Regions from separate parts of the Bradyrhizobium sp. WSM2793 genome, predicted to be linked through region 1. Evidence: predicted binding sites of a transcription regulator. Region 1 holds the regulator's gene; each other region holds the start of a gene.

Region 1 (4,264 bases):
CTTTCGTTGCAAAGCCGGCTCGCGAGCTTCTCGCCGTCCGGGCTCTGGAACAGGTTCGACATGTGCCAGAGCTTCGTCGCCTGCTCCTGCAGCGCCTTGACCAGATGCGGGTGGCAATGGCCGAGCGCATTCACAGCTACGCCCGAGGTGAAATCGAGATAGCGATCGCCATTGGTCGCGATCAGCCAGCAGCCTTCGCCGCGCTCGAAGCCGAGGTCGGCTCTGGCGAAAACGGGGAGCAAATGCGGCGCTGCGCTGTTAGTCATGATGTCACTTGAATGTTGCGGACGGTGTGACGCGTGCATTGCGCAACGCACCATCGACCGGCCCGGAAAACGAAACGTGCCGCCTTTTAAGGGCGGCACGCGGGACTATCTTATGCTTGGCAAGACGGGTGTCAATGCCGCCCGGAAAGCCTCAGGAAACGCTGAATCCGTAGTCTTGCGGTGCCGATTTTGCGGGTTTTCACCACGGAACATGTGGAAGCGAGTCGGCGGACTCTTGCGCGGGAGTCACGCCATATTGTAGCGTTTGGATTGTCAGATACGACATCTCGTGCAGCGGTTCTGATCCCAAGAGTCCTCTTGTACCGGCGTAAACGTTCGGGCGTCAGTCACGCGCCCGGCGAGCCTTAAGGGATTCTGACGGCACGGGTTTTTGAAGGCTTAGGCAATCGCTGCGAGGCCCCAGGATGGCTGGCGCGTAGCGAGGGAAAGGGTGCAATGACGGTTTTGACCTGGTCCGACGATCGCGTCGAGCAGCTGAAAAAGCTCTGGGAGGCCGGACTTTCGGCCAGCCAGATCGCAGCTGAGCTCGGCAATGTGACCCGCAATGCCGTGATCGGCAAAGTGCACAGGCTGGGTCTGTCCGGCCGCGCCAAGAGCCCTTCATCGGCAGCGCCCCGGCCGCGCAAGGCGCGTCCCGCGCAGCACATGATGCGGGTGACCCGCCCCATCGCGCGCGGCAACACCGCGCTGGCGCAGGCCTTCGAGGTCGAGGTGGAGGCCGAACCCGTCACCTACGACAACGTGGTGCCGATGGGCCAGCGGCTGTCGCTGCTCGAGCTCAACGAGGCGACCTGCCACTGGCCGGTCGGCGATCCCTCGAGCCCGGATTTCTTCTTCTGCGGCGGCAAGGCACTGTCCGGCCTGCCCTACTGCGCCCAGCACTCGCGCGTGGCGTATCAGCCGGCGGCGGATCGCCGGCGCGCGCCGGCGAAGCCGGGTCCGCGCTGAGTTCGCGGAATTCTCTGATCGTCAAGACTGCAGCCGTCACACGATGACGGCTCCACCAACTCGGTGTCATCCCCGCGAACGCGGGGATCCATAACCACAAGGCGCAGTTGTCGCGCGAGATGGTCACTCCGGGTCTTCGCCAAACCACTGCCTGTGGTTATGGGTCCCTGCTTTCGCAGGGACGACGCCGGAGAATGCGGCGGCGGCCCGCCAAAGCCAACGCCAGCAAACCTTACGTCTGCTCCGCCTTCGCGAAGCGGTCGTCGAGCGCGTAGCCGGCGCCGCGGACGGTGCGGATCGGGTCCTGCTCGCGGCCGAGATTGAGCAGCTTGCGCAAGCGGCCGATATGGACGTCGACAGTGCGCTCATCGATGTAGATGTCGCGACCCCAGACGCTGTCGAGCAGCTGCTCGCGCGAGAACACGCGGCCGGGATGCTCCAGGAAGAACTCCAGCAGGCGATATTCGGTCGGGCCGAGATCGATCGGCCGGCCCGAGCGCGCCACGCGGCGCTTGTCGCGGTCGAGCTCGATGTCGCCATAGGCCAGCACTGTCGCGAGCCGCTCAGGACTGGCGCGCCGCAGCAGGCCCTTCACGCGCGCCAGAAGCTCCGGCACCGAGAACGGCTTGACGATGTAGTCGTCGGCGCCGGTCGCAAGCCCCCGCACCCGCTCGCTCTCCTCGCCGCGCGCGGTGAGCATGATGATCGGGAGCTGCTTGGTGTCGGGCCGGGTGCGCAGGCGGCGGCACAGCTCGATGCCCGACAGGCCCGGCAGCATCCAGTCGAGCACGATCAGGTCCGGGATGTGCTCCTTGAGGCGGGTGTCGGCGTCGTCGCCGCGCATGACCGTCTCGACGTCATAGCCGTCGCCTTCGAGGTTGTAGCGAAGCAGCTCGGTGAGAGCTTCCTCGTCCTCAACCACCATAATGCGTGCGCCCATCGGGTCGTCGCTCCTTCAAGTCTTCAGGTATTCGGGACCGTCGTGGCGAAGGTGGTCATGTCGCCCTTCGGCCGCTTGTCGGTGATCGCCTGGCCCTCGATCATGTAGAACACGGTCTCGGCGATGTTGGTGGCGTGGTCGCCGATCCGCTCGATGTTCTTGGCGCAGAACATCAGATGGATGCAGAACGAGATGTTGCGCGGATCCTCCATCATGTAGGTGAGGAGCTCGCGGAACAGCGAGGTGCAGATCGCGTCGACCTCCTCGTCGCCCTTCCACACCGCCATCGCCGCCGGCAGGTCATGCGCGGCATAGGCATCCAGCACCGACTTGACCTGCTGCTGCACGAGGTCGGTCATGTGCTCCAGGCCGCGGAACAGCTTCAGCGGATGGAAGTCGGTCTCCAGCGCGGCGACGCGCTTGCCCATGTTCTTGGCGAGGTCGCCGATGCGCTCGAGGTCGGTCGCAACGCGCATGGCGCCGACGATCTCGCGCAGATCCACCGCCATCGGCTGCCGGCGGGCGATGGTGAGCACCGCGCGTTCCTCGATGCGCTTCTGCAGCGCGTCGAGCTCGGCGTCGATGGTGACGACGCGCTGGCCGAGCGCGACGTCGCGGCGGATCAGCGCGTCGACGGAATCGACGATCATGCGCTCGGCGATGCCGCCCATCTCGGCGACCAGGCGGGTGAGCTCCTGGAGGTCGGTGTCGAAAGCCTTTGCGGTATGTTCAGTACCCATGTCGCGTCTCCTCAGCCGAACCGGCCGGTGATGTAATCCTGCGTGCGCCGGTCGCTCGGCGACGTGAAGATCTTGCTGGTGTCGTCGAACTCGATCAGCTCGCCGAGATACATGAAGGCGGTCTTGTCGGAGACGCGCGCCGCCTGCTGCATGTTGTGGGTGACGATCGCGATCGTGTAGTTCTCGGACAGTTCCTGGATCAGCTCCTCGACCTTGGCGGTCGAGATCGGATCGAGCGCCGAGCAGGGCTCGTCGAACAAAATCACTTCAGGACGCACCGCGACGGTGCGGGCGATGCACAGGCGCTGCTGCTGGCCGCCGGAGAGCGACAGGCCGGAGGCGTTGAGCTTGTCCTTGACCTCGTTCCACAGCGCGCCGCCGCGCAGTGCCTTCTCGACGCGGTCGTCCATCTCGGACTTCGAGATCTTCTCGTAGAGGCGGATGCCGAAGGCGATGTTCTCGTAGATCGTCATCGGGAACGGCGTCGGCTTCTGGAACACCATGCCGACCCGGGCGCGCAGCAGATTGAGGTCGAGCCTGGGGTCGAGGACGTTGGTCTGGTCCAGCATGAGCTGGCCGGTGGCGCGCTGGCCCGGATAGAGGTCGTACATCCGGTTGAAGATGCGCAGCAGGGTCGACTTGCCGCAGCCCGACGGGCCGATGAACGCCGTGACGCGGTTGGCGCCCAGCGTCAGGTTGATGTTCTTCAGCGCGTGGTGCTCGCCGTAATAGAAATTGAGATTGCGCACCGTCACCTTGGCCGGGGCTTCCGGCAGCGGCTGCGAGGCCAGATGAGCGTTGGAACTCATGGATACGGACAGGTCGGTCATTTTGCAGTCCTCTCGGCGCCGAGGATGCGCGCGCCAATGTTCAGGGCAAGCACGGTGAGCGTGATCAGCAGCGCGCCGCTCCAGGCGAGCTGCTTCCAATAGGCATAGGGGCTCTGGACGAAGTTGTTGATGGTAACCGGCAGGTTGGCCATCGTCTTGTTCAGGCCGAGGCTGAAGAACTGGTTCGACAGCGCGGTGAAGAGCAGCGGCGCGGTCTCGCCGGCGACGCGGGCGGTGGCGAGCAGCACGCCGGTGATGAGGCCCGACCGGGCCGCACGATAGGCGATACGCTTGATCACCAGCGAGCGCGGCAGGCCGAGCGCCGAGGCCGCCTCGCGCAGGGGATTCGGCACCAGCAGCAGCATGTCCTCGGTGGTGCGCAGCACGACCGGGATCACGATGACGGCGAGCGCGAGCGCGCCCGCGATCGCGGAGAAGCCACGCATCGGCACCACCACCGCGCCATAGATGAACAGGCCGATGATGATCGAGGGCGCCGAGAGCAGGATGTCGTTGATG
Region 2 (4,264 bases), on a different contig from region 1:
CGGCGAGGCGGAACGCGGCGAGCAGCTGCGCGGGATAATAATAGTCAGACGCCAGCACCGAGCAGAGCCCCTTGGCGATCATGTCGGAGGCCTTCGTCCAGCCGGTGTGGCTGCCGCCGCGCACGACGTTGGGCGCGCCGTAGACGATGGCGTCGGCGTGGCTTGCCGCCGCCCGCGCCGTCTCCTCGTTGATCGGAAACTCCGCGATGTCAGCGCCGAGATCGCGAAACTCCTGGCGCATCGCCGGCGTCGCATCATCGTGCGAGAGCATCCGCACCTCGGCCGCGCGCGCCGCGGCGGCCAGACGCGCAACCGAAGCCGGCACCTCGTCGGCGCGCGAGACCACGCGTTCGACCAGCCGGTCGAATTCCTCAGCTGACAGCCCGGTGCGCTCCACCATGCGGTTGCGCTTGCGCGGCTTGGCCATGTCGGCGACGGTGCCGTCCATGTGGTCGTTGAAAGCGAACAGGTCGACCCGGCCTTCGTTGAGCCACTCGCTGATCTCGGCCTCGGCATCGAGATTGTAGGTCTCGTGCCGCAGATGGAAGCGTGTGTCGGCGGCGAATTGCGGACGCTGCCGCTCGATGGCCTCCATCAGACCGCGCGCGTTGTCGGCGCTGCGCAGGCCCGGCTCCCACGAACAGGTCGTGGCGTGAAAGACGGTGGTGATGCCGTTGCTGATCGCCTGACGGTCGCTATCGGCGAGCGCGACATCGATCGGGAAGTCGACCCCGGCGCGCGGCATCATCTGCCGCTCGAAGGCATCGCCGTGCAGGTCGACGATGCCGGGTAGCACCAGCAGGTTGCGCGCATCGATGATCAGCCGCGACCGGCCCCGTGAGGCATCGACCTGCGCGATGTCCTGTCCCGACACCGCCAATGACGTTTCGACAAGCTCGGCGCCGATCAGGGCCCGGCCGCCTTCAAGGAAAATGTCTGTCACGCGACCGCGTTTCGTTTGCTGGTAAGGGATCTGGTCTGGGGAGTCGCTCGTGCTTCGTATGTCGCGAGAAAATCTTCAATCCCGAGCTTGCGGAAATCGGGCAGCGCTTCGCGCAATTTGTCGTGATCCCAGTCCCACCAGGCGAGCTTCGCGAGCCGTCCGGCGATCTCCTCGGAGAATCGCCGCCGCACGATGCGGGCGGGATTGCCGGCGACGATGGTGTAGGCCGGCACGTCCTTGGTGACGATGGCGCCGGCCGCGATCACCGCGCCGGTGCCGATGTTGCGGCCCGGCAGCACGATCGCGCCGTGGCCGATCCAGACGTCGTGGCCGATATGGACGTGGTGCTGCCGCCGCCAGTCGAAGAACTCGGCATCGTCGCTCTCGCCTTCGAAGTAGGCGCTGGAGCGATAGGTGAAATGCGCCTGGGTCGCGCGGTGCATCGGGTGATTGCCGGGATTGACGCGCGTCATCGCCGCGATCGAGCAGAATTTTCCGATGGTGGTGTAGGTGATCTGGGAATCGTTCACGACATAAGAGTAATCGCCCATCGCGACGTCGTGCAGGATGGTGCGCGCGCCGACCTCGGTATAGGCGCCGAGCCTGGTCTCGTGCAGCTTGGCCGAGGGGTCGACGGTCGGCTGGACCGAGAGAATCTTGGCGGCCATGTTGCATCCGATGCGCGAGGGCGGGCGTTCCTCTTCGAGCGGCTTGATGACGATGTCATGACATGGCGATGACAGGGGATGAGCTGTGTAGGATCGCCGCACCGCAACGCCCGTGTCACACAAGTGTCAAGCGCGGGCGTTAGCGGTTGGCTCCAGCTAATCTGGAGTCCCGCATGCTGGTGGTGGAAGGTCTGACGTGTCGCTTCGGCGCGAAAGCCGCGGTGGACGACGCTTCGTTTCAAATCTCCCCCGGCGGCTTCGTCGGTGTGATCGGACGGTCCGGCGCCGGCAAGTCGACGCTGCTGCGAACCATCAATCGTCTCGCGACGCCGACGCAGGGCCGCATCCTCTTTGACGGCATCGACGTCACCGCGCTGCGCGGCAAGGAGCTACGGCAGTGGCGGGCGCGGTCGGCCATGATCTTCCAGCAGTTCAACCTAGTTGGCCGGCTCGATGTCCTCACCAACGTCCTGATGGGACGCCTTGCGACGATGCCGGCCTGGCGCTCACTGTCGCAAGTGTGGCCCGAGCAGGACAAGGCGCTGGCGATGTCGGCGCTCGAGCAGTTCGACATCGCATCGCTCGCCGCCCAGCGTGCCGACCAGCTCTCCGGCGGCCAGCAGCAGCGCGTCGCGATCGCGCGTGCGCTGGTGCAGCAGCCCGACATCATCCTCGCCGACGAGCCGATCGCATCGCTCGATCCGCGCAACACCAAGATCGTGATGGATGCGCTGCTGCGCATCAACAAGCATTTCGGCATCACCGTGCTCTGCAATCTGCATTCGCTGGATCTCGCCCGCAGCTATTGCGACCGCCTGATCGGCATGGCGGCGGGCCGTGTGGTGTTCGACGGCGCGCCGTCCGCGCTGACCGAGCACGTTGCGCGTGAGCTCTATGATCTCGAAGCCGCCGACGTCATGGGCACCGTGCCCGTCCCGGCGCCCGAGGGCGTTCCGGCGCTCGGAACCGCCGCGGCCGCCTGAGCCGCGCCACATCTTTTGTTGCCAGTTTTGCGTCCACCGACCCCAACGGATGAAGAGGGTATCATGATCACTCGCAGATTAATTCTTGCCGGCGCCGCCGCGCTCGCGTTCACCGCCTCCGCCTCCGCCGACGATTGGAAGGCGAAATATCCCGAATTGACCTTTGCGGTCGTCCCGGCCGAGAACGCCTCCGGCGTCACCGAGCGCTGGGCGCCGTTCGTGAACTATCTCTCCAAGGAACTGGGCGTGAAGGTCACGCTGCGCATCGCCAACGACTACGCCGCCGTCATCGAGGGCCAGCGCGCCGGCAACATCCACATCGCCAGCTACGGCTCGGCCTCGTTCGCCCGCGCCCGCCTGACCGGCGTCAAGTCCGACGCCTTCGCCAACGACATCAATGCCGACGGCTCGACCGGCTATTACTCGGTGTTCTTCGTCAAGGCGAGCAGCGCCTACAAGAAGGTCGACGATCTCAAGGGCAAGAATCTCGGCCTCGTCGATCCGAACTCGACCTCCGGCAACAACGTGCCGCGCTTCGAGCTGGACAAGATGGGCATCCCCGATGCCGACGGCTATTTCGGCAAGGTCGTCTTCACCGGCAGCCACGAGAACGCAATGCTGGCGCTGTCGCAGGGCACGGTCGACGTCGCCGCCAACCAGTGGACCAGCGACGACGATTCCACGCTGGCGCAGATGCTGACCAAGGGCATGCTGAAGAATGCCGACGGTTCGGCGATGAAGAAGGACGACTTCCGCATCATCCACAAGTCGGCGCCGATCATCAACGGCCCCTATGCCTACAATTCCGACCTGCCGGAAGACGCCAAGGCCGCCATCGCGAAGGCGTTCTTCGACGCACCGGCCAAGGACAAGGCCGCGTTCGACCGCCTCTCCGACGGTCAGAAGAAGGGCTTTCATCCCGCCACCACCAAGGACTGGGATGGCACGATCGAGCTGATCAAGTTCGTCGATGCGCTGCGTAAGAAGAAGGCGTCCTGATCTCAGGGCGATGCAACTGGAGCCGGGTCCCTGGACCCGGCTCTTTCTTTGACGGAACTCATCTCAGGCCGATGACAACAGCGGTTTCGATCCTCCCCGAGCAGCAGCTTGCCGTGCTCAACGCCGCTTATCGCCAGGCGGTCGGGCGCAGGCGGCTCCGCCTGCTGTTGGGGATCGCGGTCTTCGGCGCCGCGCTGGCTCTCGCGGGAATCGGCGCGGAGGTGAATCTGCGCACGCTCTTCACCTATTTCGGCAATTTCATCAGCTATTTCGATCGCATCCTCACGCTCGACAACGGCCAGCGCGTCTGGACCGATGTCGGCGAGTGGCTCTGGGGCTGGCGCAAATGGCTGAAGATGCTCGGCGAGACGCTGCTGATCTCCTATGTCGGCACGCTGATCGGCGCGACCTTGGCATTTTGCCTGAACTTCTTCGCGGCTGAAAACACCTCGCCCGCACCCTGGCTGCGCTTCGTCGTCCGGCGCCTGCTCGAGTTCGCCCGCACCGTTCCGGGCATCGTCTTCGCGCTGATCTTCGTGATCGCCTTCGGGCTCGGACCGATGGCGGGCGTGCTTGCGATCGCGATCCACTCCACCGGCGCGCTCGGAAAGCTGTTCTCGGAAATCGTCGAGAACGCCGACATGAAGCCGGTCGAAGGCATCCGCTCGACC
Region 3 (4,264 bases), on a different contig from region 1:
CGAAGTGGATGCATTGAATGGCCCATCCCAGACCGGGGCAGGCGCAACGGCAATTCCGGAGAATTACCGTCAGCCCCATTGACGAAGCTGCGCAGTGGAAATTGACGGGCAATTGACCTGACGAGCACTCCATGTCGCGGCTCGAACGCTTGACCAGGCGCGCGCCCGCCGCCCGTCGGGCAAAACACCCTGTCAATCCCTCGACGCAAAAACATTCCTATTTACCGAATTTCGGATATGTCGTATCAATGGCCCATCCCGCCCGCCACAAGGGGCGTTTCGCGATCGTCACGAGACGCGGGCCGGGAGGCGGTGGCCGCGACGGCGTCGGCGCGCTGGGCTGGCTGCAGGGCGGGAATCCCGTGAGCAGCAGCACGCGCGATACGACACGGCGCTGACGGCGTCCTCGGTTCGGCCTCGATGGTGAGCGCACGCAAGCCATCGGGGACAGGAACGGGGATGTGCGCGGACGGCAAAATCGTGTGGTCCTGACGCCCGGGGTCTGTGCGTCAAGTGTTGCGGTGATGTTGCGGCCCAACCGGGTTCGTACATCAGTCATCCGCAAGGCGACGGGGGCAATAGTGCATCGCTCCCCGGGGAGAGCGCGACATAAGCCGTAAAGCCATTCGCGCAGGGAAGGCCGGTGGCCCGGCTACACCTGTAGTCCACCCCGTGCGCGTCTTGCTTGCACACGGGACCGCGGGTGCCAGCCGGCGCCCGGCCTTCCCTGCGCCCTTTCTGAACAAGAAGGGCAACAAAGAGAGTCAAAACTCGGGCGAAATGAGCCGCGAGAATGCGACGGTGTGTCTTCTGAATGGATCATGTTTTATGGGCAGTCTCGTGCCCCGGACGTAGCGCGGCGTCCCCCTGGCGATGCAAAGCATCGTCCAGAAGGACGATGCGGCTGCAGAGCCGAGGCCTATGTTGCGACGGACCGCGCAGTGTCTGGGTCCCGGCTCTGCGCAGCAATGCTACGCATTGCAGCGCGTCCGGGACACGAGCGCTCCTACGCGCTCTCCGTCTCCCGGTGCACGTCGTGCACCACGAGGCCCATGCCTTCCTCCGGCATCTTGATCCAGTCGCGGCGCTTCAGGGTGCGCTTGGTGTCCTCGTAGCCGCTGGTCCAGTGCTCTCGCATCGAGGTGCCCGAGAATTCGTGGTCCTTGGCGTCGCCCTCATAGGCCTTCTGCTGGTAGATCAGATGCAGGATCGCGATCTCCGGCATATGGCACAGGCTCGCCTTCAGCTTGCGCTCCTCGTCGGACAGCTGCTCGTCCGGCAGCTTCGCCAGCGCCTTGTGGAGCAGGACCTTGAGATTGTGGGTGCGGCGATAGACGTCCGTGTTGTGGCGCGTGCGCGAGGAATACATGATGTCCTTGTGGCGGGCCATCACGTCCTGGATCGAGCGCGGCAGCACGCCGCGCGCGCTGAACAGGTCGACCTGGAACACCAGCGAGTTGAGCGCATCCTCCTGGTCGAGCAGATGCTGCAGCGGTGTGTTGGAGACGATGCCGCCGTCCCAGAAATGATCGGTGCCGATCCGCACCATCGGCAGCGCCGGGGGCAGGGCGCCGGAGGCCATGATGTGCTCCGGCTCGATCTCGTCATGGGAATTGTCGAAATAGATGAAATTGCCCGAGAGCACGTTGACTGCGCCGACCGCGAAGCGAACCCTTTTCTCGTTGATGAGATCGAAGTCGACCAGCTCAAGCAAGCTCTCCTTCAGCGGCATCGTGTCGTAATAGCTGGTCGCGGTGCGCGCGCCGACCGGACTGAACCAGGGATTGACCTGGTGCGGGGTGAAGAAGCCGGGCTGGCCCATCGCCGAGGTCATCCAGGCGCTCGTGAGATTGCGCCACTGGCGGAAGACGTCGCCGTCAGGGGTGTAGTGCCAGATCTTGCGGTTGGTGATGCGCTCCCAGAAGATGCGCAGCGCCTCGAGCCGCTTCTCCGGCTTGTTGCCGGCGATGATGGCGGAGTTGATCGCGCCGATCGAGACGCCGCAGACCCAGTCGGGCTCGATGCCCGCCTCGTGCAGCGCCTGATAGACGCCGGCCTGGTAGGCGCCGAGCGCGCCGCCGCCCTGCAGCACCAGCGCGACGCGATCGCAGCGCTCGGGCCGCCAGCCCCGCGAGGGCGCCTGATGTGTCTGATATGTCGGTTGCGACGTGCGGGCGTCCATGGCGATGCCTCCTGCTTGCGCCAGACGATTGCGTCCCGTGGTGACGGCGTGATGACAAGCCGGCACCGATGCAGCGCCGGCAACGCAGACCGACCACGCTGCAACGGCAGGGGTCGTGCGGCTGACGGAAAAGCTTCACATCGCAGTCAATGAGGATCGCTAGCAATTGCCGCCGATCAGGATCACAGGAGACCTGCGATGCGTAGCGAAGACGTGCTGAGACTTCCGTCAATGCCGGCGGCGGGGCCGAGCTATCCGGCCGGGCCGTATCGGTTCGTCAACCGCGAATTCCTTGTCATCACCTACGAGACCGATCCGGAGCTGATCCGCGCCGGCCTGCCCGAGCCGCTGCAGCCGATCGACCAGCCGATCGTGCATTACGAATGGATCAAAATGCCTGACTCCTCCGGCTTCGGCAGCTACACCGAATCCGGCCTCGTCATCCCCGCGCGCCTCAACGGCGAGGACGTCAACTTCGTCTCGCAGATGTATCTGGACGACGATCCGCCGATCGCCGCCGGCCGCGAGATCTGGGGCTTTCCCAAGAAGTACGCACATCCCAAGCTCGAGATCGTCAAGGACACGCTGACGGGCACGCTGGAATATGCCGGCCAGCTCGTCGCCATGGGCACCATGGGCTACAAGCACGAGAGCATGGCCGGCAACGGCGATCTCACCCGCGCCACGCTGTCGAAGACGCAGATCAATCTGAAGATGATCCCGGGCGTCGACGGCCGTCTCGAGGTCTGCCAGCTGGTCGCGATCAACCTCGTCGACATCGTGCCGAAGGGCTCCTGGATGGGGCCGGGCCGGCTGCATCTGGTGCCGCATGTCAACGCGCCGGTCGCGGATTTCCCGGTGCGCCGCTGCCTCGGCGCGCATCACTACATCGCCGATCTGACGCTGCCGTTCGGCCGCGTCGTGCACGACTACATCAGGCAAGCCGAGGCGGCCGCGACCGGGCTGGCGGCGGAATAGGGCGGCATCATCAAACTGTAACACTGGCGTAATTGAGTACCGCCTGGGTCCGGAAGATGCCGTCAGCCATCGTCCGGAATGGGGCAGTTGCTGATGGTTGGGGTTGGCCATGGCTGAGCCGGCAAAGCTTGTCAGCGCCTTATCGAGCACTGATCCCGCCATTCCCGGCCTGGTATGGGCCTTTCGCCTGCACAGCGACGGCAGTGCCGAGGCGCTGCCGATCGACCAGCCGATCGAGTTCAGCCATGACGGCCGGCTCTGGCTGCATTTCAACCTGACTGACGCGCGGGCACGGCCCTGGATCGGAGCGTCGCAGCTGCCGCCGCTGGCGCGCGAGCTGCTGCTGTCGAGCGACACCTTCCAGCAGCTTCACGTCATCGACCACTGCGTCTACGGCGTATTTTCCGATCTCGTGCGCGAGATCGACAGCGCGACGGAGGAGACCGCGTTCCTCCGCTTTGCCATGACCGAGCGGCTGCTGGTCTCCGGCCGCCACCAGGCGCTGTGCTCGGCGGACGCCACGCGGCGGGTGCTCGAAGGCGGCTACCGCGTCGACAACGTCGCCCATCTGCTCGAAAAGATCGTCGACGAGGTCGCCGACACGCTGGACCGGATGGCCGACAAGCTCGGCCAGGAGATCGACGATATCGAGGAGCGCATCCTCGCCGATGACGCCAGGCCCGAGATGCGCCGCAACCTCGGCCGTCTGCGCCGCACCTGCGTGCGGCTGCATCGGCAGCTCACGGGATTGCGCACGCTGTTTCACCGTCTCGATCAGAAGAACACCGATCATTTGTCGCCGGCGTTGCGGATCCAGGCCGGCAAGCTCGCGCAGCGGCTCGATGGCCTCGATCACGACATCGTCGAGCTGCGCGAACGCAGCCGCCTGCTCGAGGAGGAGCTGCGGTTCAAGAACGAGGAGGAGAGCAATCGCCATCTCCACACCCTCTCGATCGTGACCTCGCTGTTGCTGCCGCCGACGCTGATCACCGGCATCTTCGGCATGAACACCAAGGGCCTGCCGTTGACCGACGTCGAGAGCGGATTCATCTGGGCAGCGGTGCTGATGGCCTCCTCGGTTGCTGCGGCCTATCTCTTCATGAG

Evidence for each region. The regulator PhoB, encoded in region 1, activates phosphate uptake and scavenging genes when phosphate is short. The targets are predictions, from matches to a motif close to TGTCATNNANCTGTCAT.
Region 2: a site for PhoB is predicted at 1,658-1,674, ahead of phnC (phosphonate ABC transporter ATP-binding protein). Genes of this name have one in related genera too.
Region 3: a site for PhoB is predicted at 2,223-2,239, ahead of A3AS_RS0122785 (acetoacetate decarboxylase). Genes of this name have one in related genera too.

What each region holds. Positions count from the first base shown of each region.
Region 1 covers NZ_KB902771.1:218,955-223,218, reverse strand. The annotation lists gene A3AS_RS0107145 (aspartate aminotransferase family protein) at 1-266, opposite strand, end outside; gene A3AS_RS0107140 (GcrA family cell cycle regulator) at 723-1,235, shown strand; gene phoB (phosphate regulon transcriptional regulator PhoB) at 1,468-2,175, opposite strand; gene phoU (phosphate signaling complex protein PhoU) at 2,199-2,915, opposite strand; gene pstB (phosphate ABC transporter ATP-binding protein PstB) at 2,927-3,745, opposite strand; gene pstA (phosphate ABC transporter permease PstA) at 3,742-4,264, opposite strand, start outside.
Region 2 covers NZ_KB902802.1:61,648-65,911, forward strand. The annotation lists gene A3AS_RS0130120 (alpha-D-ribose 1-methylphosphonate 5-triphosphate diphosphatase) at 1-943, opposite strand, end outside; gene A3AS_RS0130125 (chloramphenicol acetyltransferase) at 940-1,611, opposite strand; gene phnC (phosphonate ABC transporter ATP-binding protein) at 1,785-2,594, shown strand; gene phnD (phosphonate ABC transporter substrate-binding protein) at 2,658-3,593, shown strand; gene phnE (phosphonate ABC transporter, permease protein PhnE) at 3,665-4,264, shown strand, end outside.
Region 3 covers NZ_KB902789.1:97,147-101,410, forward strand. The annotation lists gene A3AS_RS47510 (hypothetical protein) at 132-398, shown strand; gene A3AS_RS0122780 (patatin-like phospholipase family protein) at 1,007-2,182, opposite strand; gene A3AS_RS0122785 (acetoacetate decarboxylase) at 2,381-3,160, shown strand; gene A3AS_RS0122790 (transporter) at 3,270-4,264, shown strand, end outside.